4 regions of the Rhizobium sp. BK098 genome follow, and region 4 is predicted to be linked to each of the others. Evidence: riboswitches for the same ligand, from Rfam matches in the RefSeq annotation. Region 4 holds a riboswitch; each other region holds the start of a gene.
The links. Region 4 has a riboswitch for cobalamin ahead of FHT73_RS08440 (aromatic ring-hydroxylating dioxygenase subunit alpha). Riboswitches for the same ligand answer to the same signal wherever they lie in the genome.
Positions count from the first base shown of each region.

Region 1: linked by a shared signal. The riboswitch ahead of nrdH (glutaredoxin-like protein NrdH) and the one ahead of FHT73_RS08440 (aromatic ring-hydroxylating dioxygenase subunit alpha) in region 4 are both predicted to bind cobalamin.
Region 2: linked by a shared signal. The riboswitch ahead of cobU (bifunctional adenosylcobinamide kinase/adenosylcobinamide-phosphate guanylyltransferase) and the one ahead of FHT73_RS08440 (aromatic ring-hydroxylating dioxygenase subunit alpha) in region 4 are both predicted to bind cobalamin.
Region 3: linked by a shared signal. The riboswitch ahead of FHT73_RS13365 (ABC transporter substrate-binding protein) and the one ahead of FHT73_RS08440 (aromatic ring-hydroxylating dioxygenase subunit alpha) in region 4 are both predicted to bind cobalamin.

Region 1 covers NZ_JACHYY010000007.1:281,976-286,726, reverse strand. Annotated here, with positions in the region: gene FHT73_RS19705 (DUF1269 domain-containing protein) at 1-349, shown strand, start outside; gene FHT73_RS19700 (FUSC family protein) at 574-1,671, shown strand; cobalamin riboswitch at 1,793-2,011, shown strand; gene nrdH (glutaredoxin-like protein NrdH) at 2,260-2,481, shown strand; gene nrdI (class Ib ribonucleoside-diphosphate reductase assembly flavoprotein NrdI) at 2,493-2,888, shown strand; gene nrdE (class 1b ribonucleoside-diphosphate reductase subunit alpha) at 2,876-4,751, shown strand, end outside.
Region 2 covers NZ_JACHYY010000001.1:687,246-691,996, reverse strand. Annotated here, with positions in the region: gene cobN (cobaltochelatase subunit CobN) at 1-362, opposite strand, end outside; gene cobW (cobalamin biosynthesis protein CobW) at 372-1,421, opposite strand; gene cobU (bifunctional adenosylcobinamide kinase/adenosylcobinamide-phosphate guanylyltransferase) at 1,427-1,951, opposite strand; cobalamin riboswitch at 2,095-2,494, opposite strand; gene FHT73_RS03330 (chloride channel protein) at 2,675-4,471, shown strand; gene FHT73_RS03325 (cobyric acid synthase) at 4,468-4,751, opposite strand, start outside.
Region 3 covers NZ_JACHYY010000004.1:295,374-300,124, reverse strand. Annotated here, with positions in the region: gene FHT73_RS13370 (iron ABC transporter permease) at 1-637, opposite strand, end outside; gene FHT73_RS13365 (ABC transporter substrate-binding protein) at 641-1,657, opposite strand; cobalamin riboswitch at 1,822-2,078, opposite strand; gene FHT73_RS13360 (diguanylate cyclase) at 2,160-3,305, opposite strand; gene FHT73_RS13355 (hypothetical protein) at 3,470-3,874, shown strand; gene FHT73_RS13350 (PepSY domain-containing protein) at 4,102-4,751, shown strand, end outside.
Region 4 covers NZ_JACHYY010000002.1:720,111-724,861, reverse strand. Annotated here, with positions in the region: gene FHT73_RS08455 (FAD-binding oxidoreductase) at 1-163, opposite strand, end outside; gene FHT73_RS08450 (L-threonylcarbamoyladenylate synthase) at 197-1,171, opposite strand; gene FHT73_RS08445 (DUF6656 family protein) at 1,231-1,848, opposite strand; cobalamin riboswitch at 2,198-2,402, shown strand; gene FHT73_RS08440 (aromatic ring-hydroxylating dioxygenase subunit alpha) at 2,499-3,743, shown strand; gene FHT73_RS08435 (hybrid-cluster NAD(P)-dependent oxidoreductase) at 3,746-4,751, shown strand, end outside.

The sequences.
Region 1 (4,751 bases), on a different contig from region 4:
TTCGGGCGCTCTCTGGGGTTCGCTCGTTGGTCTGCTTTTCCTCAATCCTCTTGCTGGGCTCGTCGTCGGCGGTGCAATCGGTGCCGGCTCCGGCGCTCTTGCCGGATCGATGGCCGATTACGGTATCGACGACGATCTTATGAAGCGTCTGGCCGAAACCATTCCGGCGAAGAGTTCCGCGCTTTTCCTCCTGATCCGCAAGGTTCAACCGGAAAAGGTGCTTGCCGAATTCAAGGGCGAGCATGCGCGGCTGCTGCGCACCTCGCTGTCGCCCGAGCAGGAGGCGCGGCTGCGCCAGGTGCTTGTCGACGAGACCTCACCGACGTCCGAGGCTTCCGCCACCGTCTGAACGTAAATCCGATCTCTACTCCTGTTGTCGGCGGAGGCCGTGCTTTCGTCCAGGAAGCACGGTGGCTCAAGGATTGAACGGCGCGCTCGCATTACCTGCGCGCCTTCCCTAATCGCGCAAATACTGCCATTGTAGGTCATGCGGTCATTCACTAGCGGCAGCAGGGAGAGGGCAAGCCCCGGACGGCCATTGTCAGCACACGTTTCCAGGCGAAAACTTGCGCGATGACCGATCCTGTAATTCGTCAAAGCCAGCCGCCGTCAAAACCCAAGACATCGCTGATTCAGACCAAACGCGCGGCGCTGCAGGCGCTAAGGGTTATGATCGCGTGCACGATCACCTATGCCATTTCACAGCATCTTCATCTCCAGCAGGGCTATTGGGCCGTCTTCACGGTACTGATCGTCATGCAGGCGTCGGTGGGCGCGACCGCCGGAGCGGCTTTCGACCGGCTGGTTGCGACAGTCGCTGGCGCCGTGCTCGGAGGTATTGCGGTATTCGTCACGCCGCAGCAGCCGCTTGCGATTGGCATTGCCCTGATCTGCGTCGTCGGCGTTTCAAGTTTCGTGGCGGTGCGCGTGCCTCGTCTGCGCAATGCCGGACTGACGGCCGCGATCGTCATGCTGACACATTCCGCCGCCGTTCCCGTCGAGATTTTCGTGATCGATCGCATCGCCGAAATTACCCTGGGCGGTGTCGTCGGCGTGCTCGCCAGCCTGTTCATCCTGCCGACGCGCTCGCGGACCATGGTTTTGGATCGCTTCGGGTCGGCACTCGATGTCATGGCGCAGATCTTGCGAAGGCTCGCAGCCGGCGTCGAAAAGGGGGAGCCGGTATCGGCCACCGAGGCAAATATCGCCCTGCGTCAGTCCTTGATGGCGACAGAAGCGCTTTTGAGCGACGCGCAGCGCGAGCGCGCCTTCTGGCTGACACGACAGGGAATTTCGGAGGCCATTCCCCGTTCGCTCTGGCGCATCCGCAACGACATGACCTATCTCAGCCACATCGTGGAAACACCTTTCCCGCCGGCGATTGTCGAGGCGATCGGGCCGCAGGCAGGCGGAATGCTGGAGGCACAGGCCCGTTTTGCGGAGGCATGCGGCCGGGCGTTGCGTGCCGGTGGCGAAATCGATCCGGATGTGCTTTCGGCAGGCGACGCGGCTTTCGACGCCGCGTTCAGCACTCTTCAGACTTCCGAGGCTGCCCAATCGATGGGATTTAGCGAAACGGGCCGGTTGTTCGGTCTCGATTTCACATTGCGACGCATGCGCCAGAATTTTCTCGATCTCGCCGACCGCATCCGCGAAAGCAACGTCAATTGAAAGGCTCCAGCCTGTTTTTGGCCAGTCCCAAGTCTCTGCGTTGGGTGCGATGGTCGACATCCATCAACATGGAAATCTGATTGAGGCTGTCGAAGCAGTTGACGCAATTTTAACCGAGGATACTATATATAGTGTTCGAGGTTCTTCTGATTCGCAAGGATTGGAGGCTAAGATGGGAATCCGGTCGGCGAGCATGACGATTGCCAAGCCGGAGCTGCCCCCGCAACTGTGAGCGGCGAGCATTCGTTTGATGACGTCACTGAGGCCTTGTGTCTTGGGAAGACAGGACGAATGTTATGACCCGCGAGCCAGGAGACCTGCCTTGAGCAACAACGTCCACGGGCGGGGTGTCCGACTGGCGAGCGATGGTTCATGCGGCAGGATCGCCGTCATCGCTTCCTTGAAGACCCCGCATGAATAACTTCGGGGTGAAGTCCATGTTATTGAGTATTCATAGTCGCCCGCGCGAATGACGGCCGCTGAAATGCGTCCGGCCGCCGGCTAGCCTTACGTCCACTTTTCACCCGCCGAGCGGGCATCATCCGATGCCCGAGCGATTTTCTGTGCCCATCCATACGAGGATACCTCATGAGCATTACCGTCTACAGCAAACCCGCCTGTGTCCAGTGCACGGCAACCACCCGCGCGCTTGATCGCCAAGGCATCGACTACACCATCGTCGACGTATCGACCGATGCCGCCGCCTATGAGCTGGTGCAAGGTCTCGGCTATCGTCAGGTTCCGGTTGTTGTCGCCGGTAAACTGCATTGGGCCGGCTTCCGTCCCGACATGATCAGCACCCTCGCTTAAGGATCCGGGCCGTGGGCGAGATCGTCTATTTCTCCAGCCGGTCGGAAAATACCCATCGCTTCGTTGTCAAGCTCGCATTGCCGGCTGCTCGTATCCCGCTTGCCGCGGGCGACGAGTTTCGTGCGACCTCGCCCTACGTCCTGATCGTCCCGACCTATTGCGGCGAAGGCGGCAAGGGGGCCGTGCCCAAGCAGGTGATCCGCTTCCTCAACGATGCGGGCAACCGTTCGAACATCCGCGGGGTCATCGCCGCGGGCAACAGCAACTTCGGCGCGACCTATGGGATCGCCGGCGACATCATCTCTGCCAAATGCCAGGTACCGTATCTCTATCGGTTCGAACTTCTGGGCACAGATGAGGATGTCGCCAATGTCAGACACGGATTGGAACGATTTTGGACACGCTAAGCTCTTCTTTGTCGCGAGATGCCGGCGAAAAAACGCAGAGCACTTTTCCTGCTCCCGCGAATGACCGCCCGGCAAAGGCCCCGGAGACGGCGTTGGATTATCACGCCCTGAACGCCATGCTGAACCTCTATGACGAGCACGGAAAAATCCAGCTCGACAAGGATCGCATGGCGGCGAAGCAATACTTCCTGCAGCACGTTAACCAGAACACGGTCTTTTTCCATAACCTTAGGGAAAAGCTCGATTATCTGGTGACGGAAGGTTATTATGAGCAGGAGGTGCTCGACCAATATTCCTTCAATTTCGTGCGCGATCTCTTCGATCACGCCTATGCGAAGAAGTTCCGTTTCCCGACTTTCCTCGGCGCCTTCAAATACTACACCAGCTACACGCTGAAGACCTTCGACGGAAAACGTTATCTCGAGCGTTATGAAGACCGCATCTGCATGGTCGCGCTGACGCTGGCGCAGGGCAGCGAGCAACTTGCCCGCGATCTGGTCGACGAGATCATCTCCGGCCGGTTCCAGCCGGCAACGCCGACCTTCCTCAATGCCGGCAAGAAGCAGCGCGGAGAGCTGGTCTCCTGCTTCCTGCTGCGTGTCGAAGACAATATGGAATCGATTGGCCGCGCCATTAACTCGGCTCTGCAGCTTTCGAAACGCGGCGGAGGCGTGGCGCTATCGCTCACCAACATCCGTGAGGCCGGTGCGCCGATCAAGCACATCGAGAACCAGTCGTCCGGCATCATTCCCGTCATGAAGCTGCTGGAAGACTCCTTCTCCTACGCCAACCAGCTTGGGGCGCGGCAAGGGGCGGGCGCCGTCTACCTGAACGCTCACCATCCCGACATCATGCGCTTCCTCGATACCAAGCGCGAAAATGCCGACGAGAAGATCCGCATCAAGACGCTGTCGCTCGGCGTGGTCATTCCCGACATCACCTTCGAGCTCGCGAAGAACAACGAGGACATGTATCTCTTCTCGCCCTATGATGTGGAGCGCGTCTACGGCGTGCCGTTTACCGAGATTTCGGTGACGGAGAAGTATCGCGAGATGGTGGGCGACAGCCGCATCCGCAAGAAGAAGATCAAGGCGCGCGAATTCTTCCAGGTGATCGCCGAAATCCAGTTCGAGAGCGGCTACCCCTACATCATGTTCGAAGACACGGTGAACCGCGCCAATCCAGTTGCCGGCCGCATCACCATGAGCAATCTCTGCTCGGAAATCCTGCAAGTCAGCGAAGCTAGTGAATACAACGACGATCTGTCCTACAAGCATATGGGCAAGGACATCTCCTGCAATCTCGGCTCGCTCAACATCGCAGCCGCGATGGACAGCCCGGATTTCGGCAAGACGATCGAAATGTCGATCCGCGCGCTGACGGCTGTCTCCGACATGAGCCATATCTCCTCCGTACCCTCGATCGAAAAGGGCAATGACGAGAGCCATGCCATCGGTCTCGGCCAGATGAACCTGCACGGCTATCTCGCCCGCGAGCGCATTTTCTACGGTTCGGAAGAGGGCGTCGATTTCACCAATATCTATTTCTATACGGTGACCTACCACGCCATTCGCGGCTCGAACCTGCTTGCGGTCGAGCGAGGCCAGAGCTTCAAGGGCTTCGAGAATTCGAAATACGCCTCCGGCGAATATTTCGACAAATATACGAACCAGGAATGGAAGCCTGCGACCGAGCGTGTCGCGGAAATCTTCGAAAAGGCCGGCATTGCCGTTCCGACCCAGGAAGATTGGCTGGAACTCAAGAAAGCCGTGATGGAAGGCGGGCTCTATAACCAGAACCTGCAGGCCGTGCCGCCGACGGGCTCGATCTCCTATATCAACCACTCGACCTCTTCGATCCACC
Region 2 (4,751 bases), on a different contig from region 4:
AGCCCAGGATCCGGCTTCGAATCCCCCGGCAGCACCGCAATCAAGGCGCCCTGGCGCGCCGCGCAGGCATGCAGCGCTTCCAGAGCATAATGGAAGTAACTCGCCCCTCCCAGCGCCCGCACGATGATGAGCTTCGCATGCCGCGCTGTCCTGTCGACATAGGTATCGACGGACATCGGATGCTTGAGGCTCATCAGGCTTGCAAGCCGAAGGGAACGGTCGCCCTCACCATGCGCCGCGGCAATCGCCGCAAGCTCGGTATCGGCAGCCGACAGAAAGAGGATATCGCCGGGCGACTGCCCAAGGTCGATCGCCTCCTCGCCGTCGCTGATCGTTCCCTTCTGTGCCAGGAGGAGATGCATGGATTTCCCTTAGGCCAGCGCCTCGATCGCCTTGCGCACGATCGTCTCGTCCATCTCGTGCAGACCGATCACCACGAGCCGGGTCGCGCGAGCTTCGCCCGGTGTCCAGGGGCGATCGAAATAGGTGTCGATGCGGCTGCCGACGGCCTGCACCTGCAGGCGCATGGGCTTGCCGGGGACATCGACAAAGCCCTTGAGGCGCAGCACGTCATGCTCCGCAATCACGCCCTTCAGCGCATCGACGAAAGCCACCGGATCGGCGATCGGGCCAAGCTCGACGACGAAGCTGTCGAACTCGTCGTGATCGTGCGGCGTGCCGTCCTCATGCTCCAGCTCGTGATGGGATTTGCGGTTGACAATATCGTCTTCCGTGCCGATTCCGAGGCCGAGCAGGATGGCGGCCGGCACATCGCCGTTCTTCGCTTCGATGATCGTCGGCTTGCGGACCGTGCGCGAGGCAACCTCGGCGCGGACACGGCCGAGACCGTCGATATCGATCAGGTCGGTCTTGTTGAGCACGATCAGATCTGCGCAGGTCAGTTGGTCCTCAAAAAGCTCCTCGATGGGGCTTTCGTGGTCGAGCGAATCATCCTCGACGCGGGCAGCCTCGACGGCGTCGTGGTCGTCGGCGAAACGGCCGGCGGCGACGGCGGCGCTATCGACGACGGTGATGACGCCGTCGACGGTGACGTGGGTGCGGATGTCGGGCCAGTTGAAGGCAGCGACCAGCGGCTGCGGCAGAGCAAGGCCTGACGTTTCGATGACGATGTGGTCGGGGCGCGCATCTCGCTCCAGAAGCTTCGTCATGGTTGGAATAAAGTCGTCGGCCACGGTGCAGCAGATGCAGCCGTTGGTCAGCTCGATGATATCGTCTTCGGTGCAGTTCTCCGCGCCGCACCCCTTCAGCACGTCGCCATCGACGCCGAGATCGCCGAACTCGTTGATGATCAGCGCGATCTTCTTGCCGCCGGCATTCTGCAGGAGGTTGCGGATCATCGTCGTCTTGCCGGCTCCGAGGAAGCCGGTGATGACGGTGGCGGGAATCTTTTCCTGGTTCATATGCATCAACCCTTCATTTTCAGCGGCAAGCCCGCTGCGATAAAATAGACTTCGGCACTTGCCGCTGCGACCATTTGGTGCAGACGGCCGGCATGATCGCGAAATTCGCGCGCCATGCGATTTTCCGGCACGATTCCCAAGCCAACTTCGTTGGAGACGAGAACGAGCCTCGATCGTGCGGTCGGCAGAAAGGCGGTCAGGGCGGCAAATTCCGCCGCCATGTCACGCTCGGCCATCATCAGATTGGTGACCCATAGCGTCAGGCAGTCGACAAGCACTGCCCGCCCCTCGGCATCGATGGCGGCAAGCTGCCCGACGAGATCGATTGGCTCCTCATGCGTCTGCCAAAGGTCGCCGCGGTCGGCACGATGCTTCGCGATGCGCTCGCGCATCTCGTCGTCCCATGCCTGCCCTGTCGCCACATAGTGACGTTCAAGACCCGTGTCCGAAACCAGGGATTCGGCAAACCTGGATTTGCCGGAACGCGCGCCGCCAAGGACGAAGACTGCTTGGGAAGCCGGAGGCGACATGTGTTATGCCCGCTCACACGCAAAAGCGAGCGCCACCAGCACTAAGTCGATACCGGGAAACAGGCGTCCAAACGCCGAAAAAAACTCGTCTTGCGCCATGACAACCTCCGTGCTGGCAGCGGAACTGACGTTCCATAATAGGCTTTGTGCCTGGCACGCATGGCAGGTCTCCTGGCTCGCGGATAAGGCGCCGCGACGGGGGCGGACCGAAACCGGTCGCCCCCAATCGTGCACAAGCGGATCTTTCTCGCCTTCCCGGCAGTCCATCATGAAAAGGCGGACGATTCGTAGAATAAGAGGCGTCCAGCCCCGGTTAATCATGATGCCACGCCAGTGGCTTTTTCGACTTGAGCCTGTCCCGCCCCGTTCGCCCCATGCGAACCATCGACAGAATAGGCTTCGAACCGAATGAAAGACCCTGACCGCTCTACAGTCGCGGGGTCGGCTGTGATGAGAACGCCCGGATTGGGTCCGTCCCTCCACATTCCCTTTTCATCCCATGCGGCAGATCGCCGCTCGGGAACCATTCGTTATGCCGGCAATGATTAGGCTTTCACTTACGTCAAGTCAATCAAGGGCATGGATGCGACCTGCGCCGTCCCGATTGCGAAATCGGCGGAAAATTCTCATGAAACCAGCGGCTTTTTTGCCGTATTTCTTTGATGTTAGGAGTTTATAGAGGGTAAGCTCTCACATTCGAGTAAAACGTATCGTCCGTTTCCCATGCTGCAGAAATTCCAACCGCGACGCCTCGGCGTCTTCTCGGCCCTATTCGATCTCGGTCGCTTCAGGGCATTGCTGCGCCGTGGCGAATTGGGACTTGTCTTCGCCGGAGCGCTGGTAGGCATAGTATCCGGCTGTGCGGTCACGGCGATGAGCTATATCTCGCGCAAACTTCACAGCGTCATCTATGGCATAACCGACTACGAACGCTTGAGTTCGGCGGCAATGGCAATTCGGGACAAATCGGTAGTGTTCATCGCACCGATCGCAGGTGGCATCATTCTCGGCATCCTGCTCTACATATTGTCCCGCACACGCAAAAAGCCGATGGTCGACCCGATCGAAGCCAATGCGCTGCACGGCGGTCGCATGTCGCTCACCGACAGTATCATCGTTGCCGTGCAGAACCTGATCTCGAATGGATTCGGCGCCTCTGTCGGACTTGAGGCCGGCTACACGCAGATTGCCGCCGGCATCGCCTCCAAATTCGGCTACAAGATGCAGATGCGCCGCGCGGATCTGCGCATGCTCGTCGGCTGCGGCGCGGCCGGCGCCATCGCCGCCGCTTTCAACGCGCCGCTCACCGGCGCCTTCTACGCCTTCGAGCTGATCATCGGCAGCTATTCGATCGTGACCCTGACACCCGTCGTCGTTTCGGCGCTGATATCCACAATGATCGCAAGACTGCTTGCCGGCGACGACTTTGCCATCGATATCGATCACTTCGGGGCGATCGTGCCGGCGGATTATCTTCCGGCCATCCTGCTCGGCGCCTTCTGCGCCGGTATCGGCATCCTGATCATGCAGGGCGTCGCATGGGTCGAGGAACTGGCGCGCAAAAGCTCGATCGCGCCGCCTTTCCGCCCTGCACTTGGCGGCTTGGTGGTGGGAACACTGGCGTTGATCTCGCCACAGGTTCTGTCTGCCGGCCACGGCGCCCTGCATCTTAACCTATCGGCCGATGTGACGCTGAGTGCACTTGTCGGCGTCTTCGTCCTGAAGTCCCTGGCATCAGCGGTCTCGATCGGCTCCGGCTTCAGAGGCGGTCTCTTCTTTGCGTCGTTGTTCATGGGTGCGCTGCTCGGTAAGATCTTCGCCTATTGCGCACCTTATTTCGATCACGCCACGCTGACGCCGGCCGTCTACGCAGTCGTCGGCATGAGCTCGCTTGCCGTCGCGATCATTGGCGGGCCGCTTACCATGACCTTCCTGGCGCTCGAAATCACCGGAGATTTTCCGATCACCGCCCTGGTTCTGGCGGCGGTCATCACCTCCTCGCTGGTGGTGCGCACGACCTTCGGCTACTCCTTCGCCACGTGGCGCTTCCATTTGCGCGGCGAGAGCATCCGCAGCGCTCACGATGTCGGCTGGATCCGCAACCTGACCGTCGCCCGCATGATGCGCCCCGATGTGCATACGGCCAGCATCGACATGAGCATCGAGGAATTCCGCAGGAATTTCCCGATCGGCTCGGCGCAGCGGGTCATCCTGGTTGACAAGAACGAAAAATATTCCGGATTGGTTCTCGTACCCGACGTCTATGCGAGCCCCGTCGAAAAGGATGACGAGGAACACGGTCTTTCCGATTTCATCCAGCTGCGCAATGAATTTTTGCAGCCGCAAATGAACGCCAAGCAGGCAGCAGCCATGTTCGAGCAGACGAAGAGCGAAGCGCTCGTCGTCGTCAACGACCTCATCGAACGCAAGGTCATCGGCCTGCTGACGGAGAGCTATACGCTGCGTCGCTACAGCGAAGAACTCGACCGCCGCCGCCGGGAAGTCTCCGGCGAACTCTAGGCGACCAGACCGTCGAGCCAGGCGGGATCGAGCACAGCTTCCAGCTCTGCTGCAACTTCGTCCAAAGCCGCGTCGACGCTGGCGCGATAGTTCATGCGCTCGCCGGAGAGGCCGAAGCTTGCCAGCAGCTTTGCCCGATAGCTGTCACTGCTGAAAAGGCCATGCAGATATGTGCCCATGATGCGACCATCCGGCGATACGGCTCCATCAGGCCGCCCGTCGATCATGGCCGATGGCCGCTCGCAGTCCCGGCCCCGCGTCACGCCGAGATGGATTTCAT
Region 3 (4,751 bases), on a different contig from region 4:
CCGGCCCGGAAAGATAAACGTCCGGCCAGCGCACGCCGCTCATGGAGCCGAGCAGCCAGAACATGACGCCCCTCGCCTGCTCCGCATTGGCCGAGGTGGTGACGATATAGGAGGTGAGCGCGTTGAAAAGCTGCGAACCGGCGACGCCGCATAGAATGATGCGCTCGCTCGTGCCGCCGACTCCGGCGGCAAGCAGGCCGACGAAAAGAAAGGCTGCAACCGCGCCGAGGAAAGCGCCGCCGGAAAGGCCTAAAATGCCGTAGCCAAGACCGAGGATCATGATGCAGACCGCTCCGGTGGAGGCGCCGGCGGAAATCCCGAGCACAAAGGGTTCGGCGAGCGGATTGCGCAGCAACGCCTGCAAGACCACCCCGCTCAAGGCAAGCGACGCACCGGTGCTTGCAGCAACGAGCGCGCGGCTCAGGCGATAGTCCCAGACGATCCCCTGATGGATCCGGCTGAGTTCGAAGCTCGTTCCGAACAACCGGTTCGAAACGGCCTTTACTGTGGTCGACAGCGGGATCGAAATCTCGCCGATCGATACGGCGAGGCTGATCATGAAGGTCAGAAGAATGACGGCAGCCATGGCGAGCGCCAAGAGCGCCCACCATGTCCTGCGTTTTGCGGCGAGACCCATATCTTACTGCGCCAGGCCGAAGGACTTGATGCCCTTGGCCAATACTTCAATGCCGTCGATGGTGCGGATGGTCGGGTTCATCGACTGCGCATCCATCATGACGAAACGCTTGTTCTTAACGGCGTCGAGCTGGCTGGTGACTGGATCTTTTTCGAGGAAATCGACTTTGACCTTCGGATCGTCGGCCGCATAGCGGCGGCGGTCCATGGTGGCTATGACGATCACGGCCGGGTTGGCCTGCGAAATGGTTTCCCAACCGACCATCGGCCATTCTTCTTCCGTCGTCACCACGTTTCTGGCGCCGAGCGTCTTCAGGATATAGGCCGGCGCGCTGTTCTTGCCGGCGATATAGGCATCGCCATTGACCTCCTTGCTGGAGAACCAGAACACGATCGGAAGATCCTTGGCCTTGGCAGCGGCAATCGAAGCGACTGCATCCGCCTCGCGCTTTTTCAGATCCGCGATCAGGGCATCGCCGCGATCCCTAACGTCGAAGATCTGCGAGAGCTCGGCGATTTCCTGATAGACCAGATCCATCGTGAAAAGCTCCTTGCGCACACCATCGCCGCCATCGGTATTGACCTTGGCGACACAATCGGTCGGAGCAACATAGGTATTGATCCCGAGTTCCGAAAATTGCTGGCGTGTGCCGACGGAACCCTGCGCGCCGACATGCCATTCGAATTCGGCAGCGACGAGATCCGGAGCCTTGCCAACGACGGATTCGAAGCTCGGATCGTTATCGGCGAGCCGCGGGATCTTGCCGTTGACTTCGCCATATTGCGGCAGAACCGGGCCGACCCAGACCGCCGTTCCGGCAATCTTGTCGGCAAGGCCGAGCGAAAAGAGGATTTCACTCATGCCCTGGCCGATCGAAACGATCTTGGCCGGAGCCTTTTCAAAAGTGACCTTCTGACCGCAATTATCGATGGTGAGAGGATATTGGGTGGCGGCAAAACCGGCGCCGGCAAAACCGGTCAGCCCAAGTGCAAATGCAATGGTCGTCAAAAAATGGCGCATGAAAGGTCTCGATAGGATTAAGGAAACGGGGCGGCGTCAGCGCGATCGCGCTGAGAAAGACGGCCGCCGGCTGCGGAGATCCCAATCAAGGCCGATAGGTGTCGGATAATGTCGAAGGCGCAGGTCAATCATTCTCTGTCCTTTCCGAGCATCCCCGCCCGGCTGATTGGATCGTGATCGACGGCAGGTCTCCTGGCTTGCGGATATCTGACTATCATCGGCCTTCCCGCAAGCATGCTTGCAGTGGCGCGGCTCAAAGCCTCAGGAAGGAACCAGCAGGCTGGTCATTCCCGGATGATCGGCAATCCGCTTACAGTTGCGGGGGCAGCCACGGTCTAGGTCCCGCTTGGGTCATCCTCACCGTGTTCCCTATTAATCCCCGCGGAGTCTTCCTTGGGGAACCGTCACGTCCAGTTATTACGGACTGCCTCGTTCCGTCAAGGACGCTTGGATAGAAATGAGACAGAGCACGCCATGCCCATGGGAAGGAAAGGCGGCGGGCCTATGCGGCCTCTGCCAGTTCCACACGATTTCTCCCGCCCGCCTTCGCCCGATAGAGCGCCTTGTCGGCGGCCTCGAGCACATGTTTGAAATCTGTCGTCGGTTCGAGGGAGCAGGCGATGCCGATGCTGACCGTGACATGGACGGCCTCCTGCTCGAACATCAAGGTCGTGTCCTCGATGTCCTTGCGAATTTTCTCCGCGACGGCAGCGGCGGCTCGCGTATCGGTGTTGGGCAGCAGCACGACGATCTCCTCGCCGCCATAACGGGCGGCAATATCAGTCTTGCGGACGGTTTGCCTGATGACATCGGCCAACCGCGCCAGAACGGTGTCACCGAAGGAATGGCCCCAGCTATCGTTGATCTTCTTGAAGTGATCGATATCGAGCATGATGATCGAGAAGGGGATACGCCGCATACCCGCTTCCTTGCTGCATCGATCGCCTTCGCGCTGCAGCACCCGGCGGTTGGGAAGCCTTGTCAGCGGATCGAGGCTCGCTTCGTTCTCCAGCGCGCGCTGGATGCCAATGCGATATTGCTCCCGCTGCAAGAGATCCGACAACAGCATGACGCCGAGGATATTGACGATCGTCACCGGAAGTGTCGCCGAGATAAGAAGGGCGCGCGCAACCGTCCACGGAAAAAGGAAAACAACCACAATGGATGAACAGGTCGCCAGACCGAACAGAGCCGATCGCCGCCATCCCGTGCCGGTCCATTGCCGCGGCAGCAGAGTGAGTACATAGCCCGCGATTGCAACGATTACGATGCCGGCTACGCCGACCACCGCGCCCATGCCGCCCACCATGTACCGAAACAGCGCCATCATCGCCGCAGCGACAATGGTTCCCAAAAGGCCGCCATAGATTGGCGTAAGGACAAGGAGGATCGACCGGCCATCCTGGATCACACCTGGCATCCATTGGATGGGATCGCCCATGGACAGGATGCCGACCAGCCCGAACAACAGCCCGACGGCCACGGATTTCAAAGCGCCGCGCTCGACGATACGGATGACCCAGGAATAGGCATAGACAATAATCGCCACCTGGCCGAGGACACGTATTAGCGAGATCAGATGTGTTTCGACTTCCATGGCGATTCCCAGTCTTCGCAACGCGCCGCGATAGATGAGCTGCGGCGGCATGGTCGAAGTCCTTATGAGATACCATGCGATCTCTAAAAATAGTTTATATGCCTCTCATCGATCGGCAGTGCGGCGGCATCGCGGCACGAATTGACGCATTGCGCTTGTGATGCGCCTGCCCTATGACTGAAACCTTATCCGCGAATGCGGTGGTGGGGACAAGCATGCGGAAGACGATTTCGCGAACATTTCAGTGGAGCGCGCGCATTCTTTGCGCCGTTGCGCTGTTGCTCGTCGGCTTCGCCCATCAACCGATCGTCGCAACCGCGGACGAAATATCCCCGATCGAGCTTGCCCAGTACCGGCTTCCGGATGGCTCCCTGCCCGTTCTTTGCATCACCTACAAGGATGCCGACGGCAAGGTGCACGGGAAAGCCTACGCACCCGGATGCGAGGCATGCCGGATTGCGTCCGCCGCGATGCTGCCTGCGCCTCCTACCGACATTTGTGAGCGCCTTGCCTCCCCGCGTGGAGAGACGGTCGTCGCACGATCGGAGGCGTTCCACCGCCAGCTTTATCCGCCGAATACAGGCCCGAGAGCACCACCCCTCCCCGACATCGTTGGCTGAACCGGCATTGCGGCTTTCGTCGCGATGCCCGCCGTCAACGCTGCCGCTTGCGCGACCATCACGTCGCGACATCTGAGGATTGGTGTTCACAGCTGCATCTTGCCGAACGAAGCAGGCCGATTGGTCGGCTGCTCAGGGAAAGCAGGCTCACGCCAAACGGCGAACCATCTCGCCGCCCCCTCCTCAGATCGCCCCTTGCGGCAGCCTGCCGATCTTCGGAGGATTTCATGTCTGCCTTTACCGCTGCAGAGCCTGCAGCCGCAGCAACCCACAATATCTCGCTCTATCGCGCGATCTGGCGCTGGCATTTTTTCGCCGGCCTGCTCGTCATCCCTTTTATGCTCAATCTGGCGATCACCGGTTCGTTGTATCTATTCAAGGACCAGATTGCCGATACCTTCTATTCGCATCGCTATCTCGTCACCGAAGCCGGCACCATGCTGCGGCCGCAGCAGATCGCCGACGCGGCGCTTTCGGCCTTTCCGGGCGCGCGCGCAACCTCCTATCACGAAGCGTCGGCGCCGAACCGCTCGGCCTGGATAACGCTGTCCAAGGATGGACAATCGACCATCGTCTACGTCAATCCTTACGATGGCAGCATTCTAGGATCAGTAGGGTCGAAACAGGAGTTCGGCTGGGTCGTCAAGCGCATCCACAGCCTAGAATATTTCGGCAAATGGACCAATCGCCTCATCGAGATCGTCGCGGGCTTTGCTCTCGTCCTCGTGGTGACGGGCATCTATCTGTGGTGGCCGCGCCAGCAGACGGGCGGCGTGCTCACCGTTCGCGGCACCCCATCACGCCGCGTCTTCTGGCGCGACCTACATGCCGTGACGGGAGCGCTTGCCGGCATCCTGATCTTCTTTCTCGCCTTCAG
Region 4 (4,751 bases):
CCACCGAGCCGGGCTTCAGCAGCATAGGCGAAGCGCCATGATAGAGCCCGCGGTTTTCCACCAGATGCGGCGCAATTTCCGCCGGGTCCCGCACGGCATGTTTTTCGCCGACGATGGCGGCGAAGCGATCGAGGAGGTCGGAAGAGGAGGCGGAGCTGCTCATGGCGTTTCCTTTGCCTGATGGTGTCGGGCCGATTTAGTCTCTAGGCGCGGCCGCGCGGCGCAGCCGGTCGTTGATAGCCTCGCCGAGGCCCTCGTCGGGAATATGCGAAAAGGCAATTGTCGTTGCACCGGTGGCATCGGCGCGCTTCATGAAGTCGAAAAGGTTTGCGGCAGCTTCCGAAAGATCGCCGCTGGCGCTCAGATCCAGCACAGCGACGGCGTTCTCGCTGCCGGGAATGTTTGGCGTGCCGAAGCGAATCAGCGCCTCGCTTGCGGAAACCTCCGTGGCGTCGAGCCGCACCGCCGCTCCCGGCGCATAATGCGAAGCAAGCATGCCTGGCGCCTCGATGGCAGCGGAGGCCTTCTTCTTGCGCTTCAGCGCCTTGCCGGCTACCCGTTCGATCTCGCTTGCCGCCAGCCCGCCGGGCCGCAGCAGGCGCATCTCGCCATCCTCAACCTTGACGATGGTCGACTCCACGCCGACGACCGAAGCCCCGGCGTCGAGGATGAGCGTGATCCGTTCTCCGAGATCGTCGTCCACGTGATCGGCGCTGGTGGCGCTGATCTTGCCCGAGGTATTGGCGCTCGGTGCTGCGAGCGGCCGATCAAAGGCGCGGATCAGCTCGCCGGCAAAGCCCTGGGGCACGCGGATGCCGACCGTGTCGAGCCCCGCGGTCGCCAGCGGATGGATGCCGCTATCGGGCTGGAGCGGCAGCACCAGCGTCAGCGGCCCGGGCCAGAAGGCTTCCGCGAGCTTGCGCGAGATGGGGTCGAAGACCGCATAGCGTTCGGCCATCGCAAGATCGCTCATATGGCAGATCAGCGGATTGAAGCGCGGCCGGCCCTTCGTCTCATAGATCCGGGTAATGGCGGCAGGGTTGGTGGCATCGGCGGCAAGGCCGTAGACCGTCTCCGTCGGCAGCCCGATCGGCAGACCCTCGGCAAGGGTCGCCGTCGCCACTTCTATTGCCATTTGCGGATGTTCGAGAATGTCTATGTGTCGTGCCATGGCCTGCCTGCTTGCAGTTCAGGCCGTTTCTTATGCTCTTCGAGTTTTCGGATCAATCGTCAAAGCTGGCGAATGATGTCGCGGAGCTGCTCGTTACGGGCGCCTAGGAGAAGAACGTTGCGGATGGCGATCTGCGGATCGTGGGTGTGGAACAGCACGCCGTTGCCGCGGATGTCGCGATTGATCGTCAGCTTCTTGTCTTCCGTGTCCTTGTCCGGATGGATGGCGACAGCGAAATACATCCGCGAATATTTGAGGCTGATGTCTTCGAAGAAGTTCTCTTCCTGGCCGATCCGGGCGAAGAAGTTGGCGATATAGAAAGCCCAGTTCACGTCCTCATAATGCGCGAACTGCGTCCGCGCCGCGGTCACGTGGCAATAGCCGAGATGCGGCGTGTCCTTCAGCGTGTGATGAAAGATGAGCTTCGGGAAGCGGATGGACCTATGGAAATTGTTGAGCCGGTCGTGGGTCTTCTCGCCGGCGTCCCTGAGCTTCAGCGCCGTACGTTCGGCCACCTGTTCGTGGGTGAGGTATTCCCGCTCTTCCGCCAGCCAATGCGGCCTGTTGCGGTTGATACGGCCGGTGCGCAGGAATTCGGTGTACCCCGTCGTCGATACCGGCTGCGCCGGTTCGGGCTCGGCGGGCTTCCCAGCGTCGAAATATCTGAGTTTGGCCATGCCGGATCTCGCTATAAAACTCTTTGGCGATATGATGAACCACGGAGCTTGAGCCGAGCTTGATCGTGCCGGATTGAAGGCGCCCCGATAGCGGCTCCGTTGGCGCTTTCTGCCGCCCAATTGTTCCCCTGATTGCCGGCCATTCGCTGACCTGTCGCAATCAGGATAAAGCGTCATTGGCGGAATGGATATGCGATGCTTTGACCATCTCCGATGCAAGCGCCCAAGTAATTGAATTGCCTGTCAATATTCTCACGCCATGCAACCGTCCTATCGTCCGGTTTCACCTGTCGTCAAATTCGAAGCCGATGTCGCATTGCAGCGCAGCGGCAGACGCGGCCGAGAGCTATGATGATATCAATCTCAAGGTGCCGTCTGCTAGGGAGACGGAGAATTGGGAAGCCGGTCAAAATCCGGCGCTGCCCCCGCAACGGTGGTGGAGTGAGGCATGGCGGATAAAGCCACTGGGCCGATCGGTCTGGGAAGGTGCCATGGGGTCCTGGCAACAGGGCCGCTCCAGAGCCCGGAAACCAGCCTTGGGCACATATGGTTTACTGACCGCGGCGGGCGGTCGGGGGATTGCTTTCGGCCGTTCCCAACGGCCTTGCATGTCCTCTGCTCGTCTTCCGGTATTGCGCAAGGATAGGCAAATGGATATCGGCAGCAAAGTTCTGCGGCAACTGAAGAACCACCGGACGGGTTTCAGCCTGGAGCAACCCTTCTACACTGATCCGGAATACTTCAAGCTCGACATGGAGACGATCTACTATCGCGACTGGCTGTTCATCGGCCATGATTGCGAAGTGCCGCGTGCGGGCAATTACTTCACCGTCCAGATCGGTGATTATCCCGTCGTCATCGTCCGTGGCCGCGATCAGGTCATCCGCGCCTTCCACAATAGCTGCCGTCACCGCGGCTCGCGCGTCTGCACGACCGAGCGCGGATCGTCGGCAAAGCTCGTCTGCCCGTATCACCAGTGGACCTACGAACTCGACGGCTCGCTGCTCTTTGCCCGACAGATGGCGGAGGATTTTGACAAGAGCCAGTATTCGCTGAAGCCGGTTCACTGCGAAAGTGTCGGCGGCTACATTTTCATCTGCCTCGCGCAGAACGCTCCCGATTTCGCACCGGTTCGCGCCACGATCGAGCCCTACATGGCCCCGCATCGTATCAGCGAAGCCAAGGTCGCCTTCCAGAGCACCATTATCGAAAAGGGCAACTGGAAGCTCGTCTGGGAAAACAACCGCGAGTGCTATCACTGTGCGGCCAATCACCCCGAACTGTGCCGCACCTTCCCGGAAGCTCCGACGGTTACCGGCGTGCAGGGCGCGATGAGCGATCCCGTCATCACCGAGCACTGGGCGCGCTGCGAAGCCGCAGGCCTGCCAAGCGAATTCAAGATCTCGCCGGACGGACAGTTCCGCACTGCCCGTATGCCGCTGATCGAAGGCGCCGAAAGCTACACCATGTCCGGCCAGAATGCCGTCAGGCGGCCGCTCTCGCCCGACGTGACGATCAACGGCATCGGCACTATGCTGCTCTTCCACTATCCGACGACGTGGAACCACATGCTCGGCGACCACGCGATTTCCTTCCGTGTCCTGCCGATCAGCGCCGAGGAAACGGCCGTCACCACGAAGTGGCTCGTTCACAAGGATGCGGTCGAAGGCGTCGACTACAATCTCGAGGAACTGACACACGTCTGGACCGAAACCAACGATCAGGACCGCCGGATCGTCGAGGAAAATGCCTTCGGCATCCGCTCGCCGGCCTATGAGCCCGGTCCCTATTCGGAAATCCATGAAGGCGGCGTCATGCAGTTCGTCGAATGGTACACGACTTTCATGATCAACCGGCTGCAAGGCGACCAGGCCAAGCTGTCGGCGGTTGCCTGAGCATGAACATGGCCGTCTCCCTTCCGCATCGCCATCTCGACCAAATGCAGCCTTGGAGCGACAGGCAGCATCTGCTCGAATGTCTCTCAGTCACGCCCGAAGCGCCCGATGTGATGACCTTCACCTTCGGGTCCGACAAGGACAACTGGTTCCGCTATCTGCCGGGCCAGTTCGTGACGCTGGAGCTGCCGGCGGCTCCGGAGCCGGTCATGCGCACCTATACGCTGTCGTCCACGCCGTCGCGGCCCTTCTCGGTCGCCGTGACGGTGAAGGCGCAGAAAGATAGCATCGGCACGCGCTGGATGTTCGAGAACCTGAAGCCGGGCATGCGCATCAAGGCTTTCGGCCCGCTCGGCGATTTCAGCCACATCCGTCATCCGGGCGAGAAATATCTCTTCGTCTCGGCCGGCTCCGGCATCACGCCGATGATGTCGATGACGCGGTATATGTCGGACATAGCACCGCTGTCTGACATTACTTTCGTCAATTGCTCGCGCAGCCCGACGGACATCATCTTCCGCTCCGAGCTCGAATATCTCGCCCGCTTCATGCCGAACCTCGATCTCGGCTTCATCGTCGAAGGCTGCGGCCGCACCGATCTCTGGTCGGGGCTGAAGGGCCGCATCGACAAGGCGAAGATCGGTCTGCTGGCGCCCGATTTCATGGATCGCACCATCTTCTGCTGCGGCCCGGAAGTCTTCATGGATGCCGTGCGCTCGATGCTCGAAGCGCATGGCTTCGACATGTCACGCTACCATCAGGAAAGCTTCCAGCCGGCCAATGCGGCGACACCGCTTGCGGAAGTCTCTGACGATGCTTCCGGCGAGGCGGCAACCACGATCCGCTTCACGATGGCGGGCAAGGATGTGGCCTGTGCGGCGGGCCAGACCGTGCTTCAGGCGGCGCGGGGCGCCGGCGTGCGCATCGGCGCCGCCTGCGAATCCGGCCTCTGCGGCACATGCCGGGTCATGAAGCTTTCGGGCGAAGTTGAGATGAGCCACAACGGCG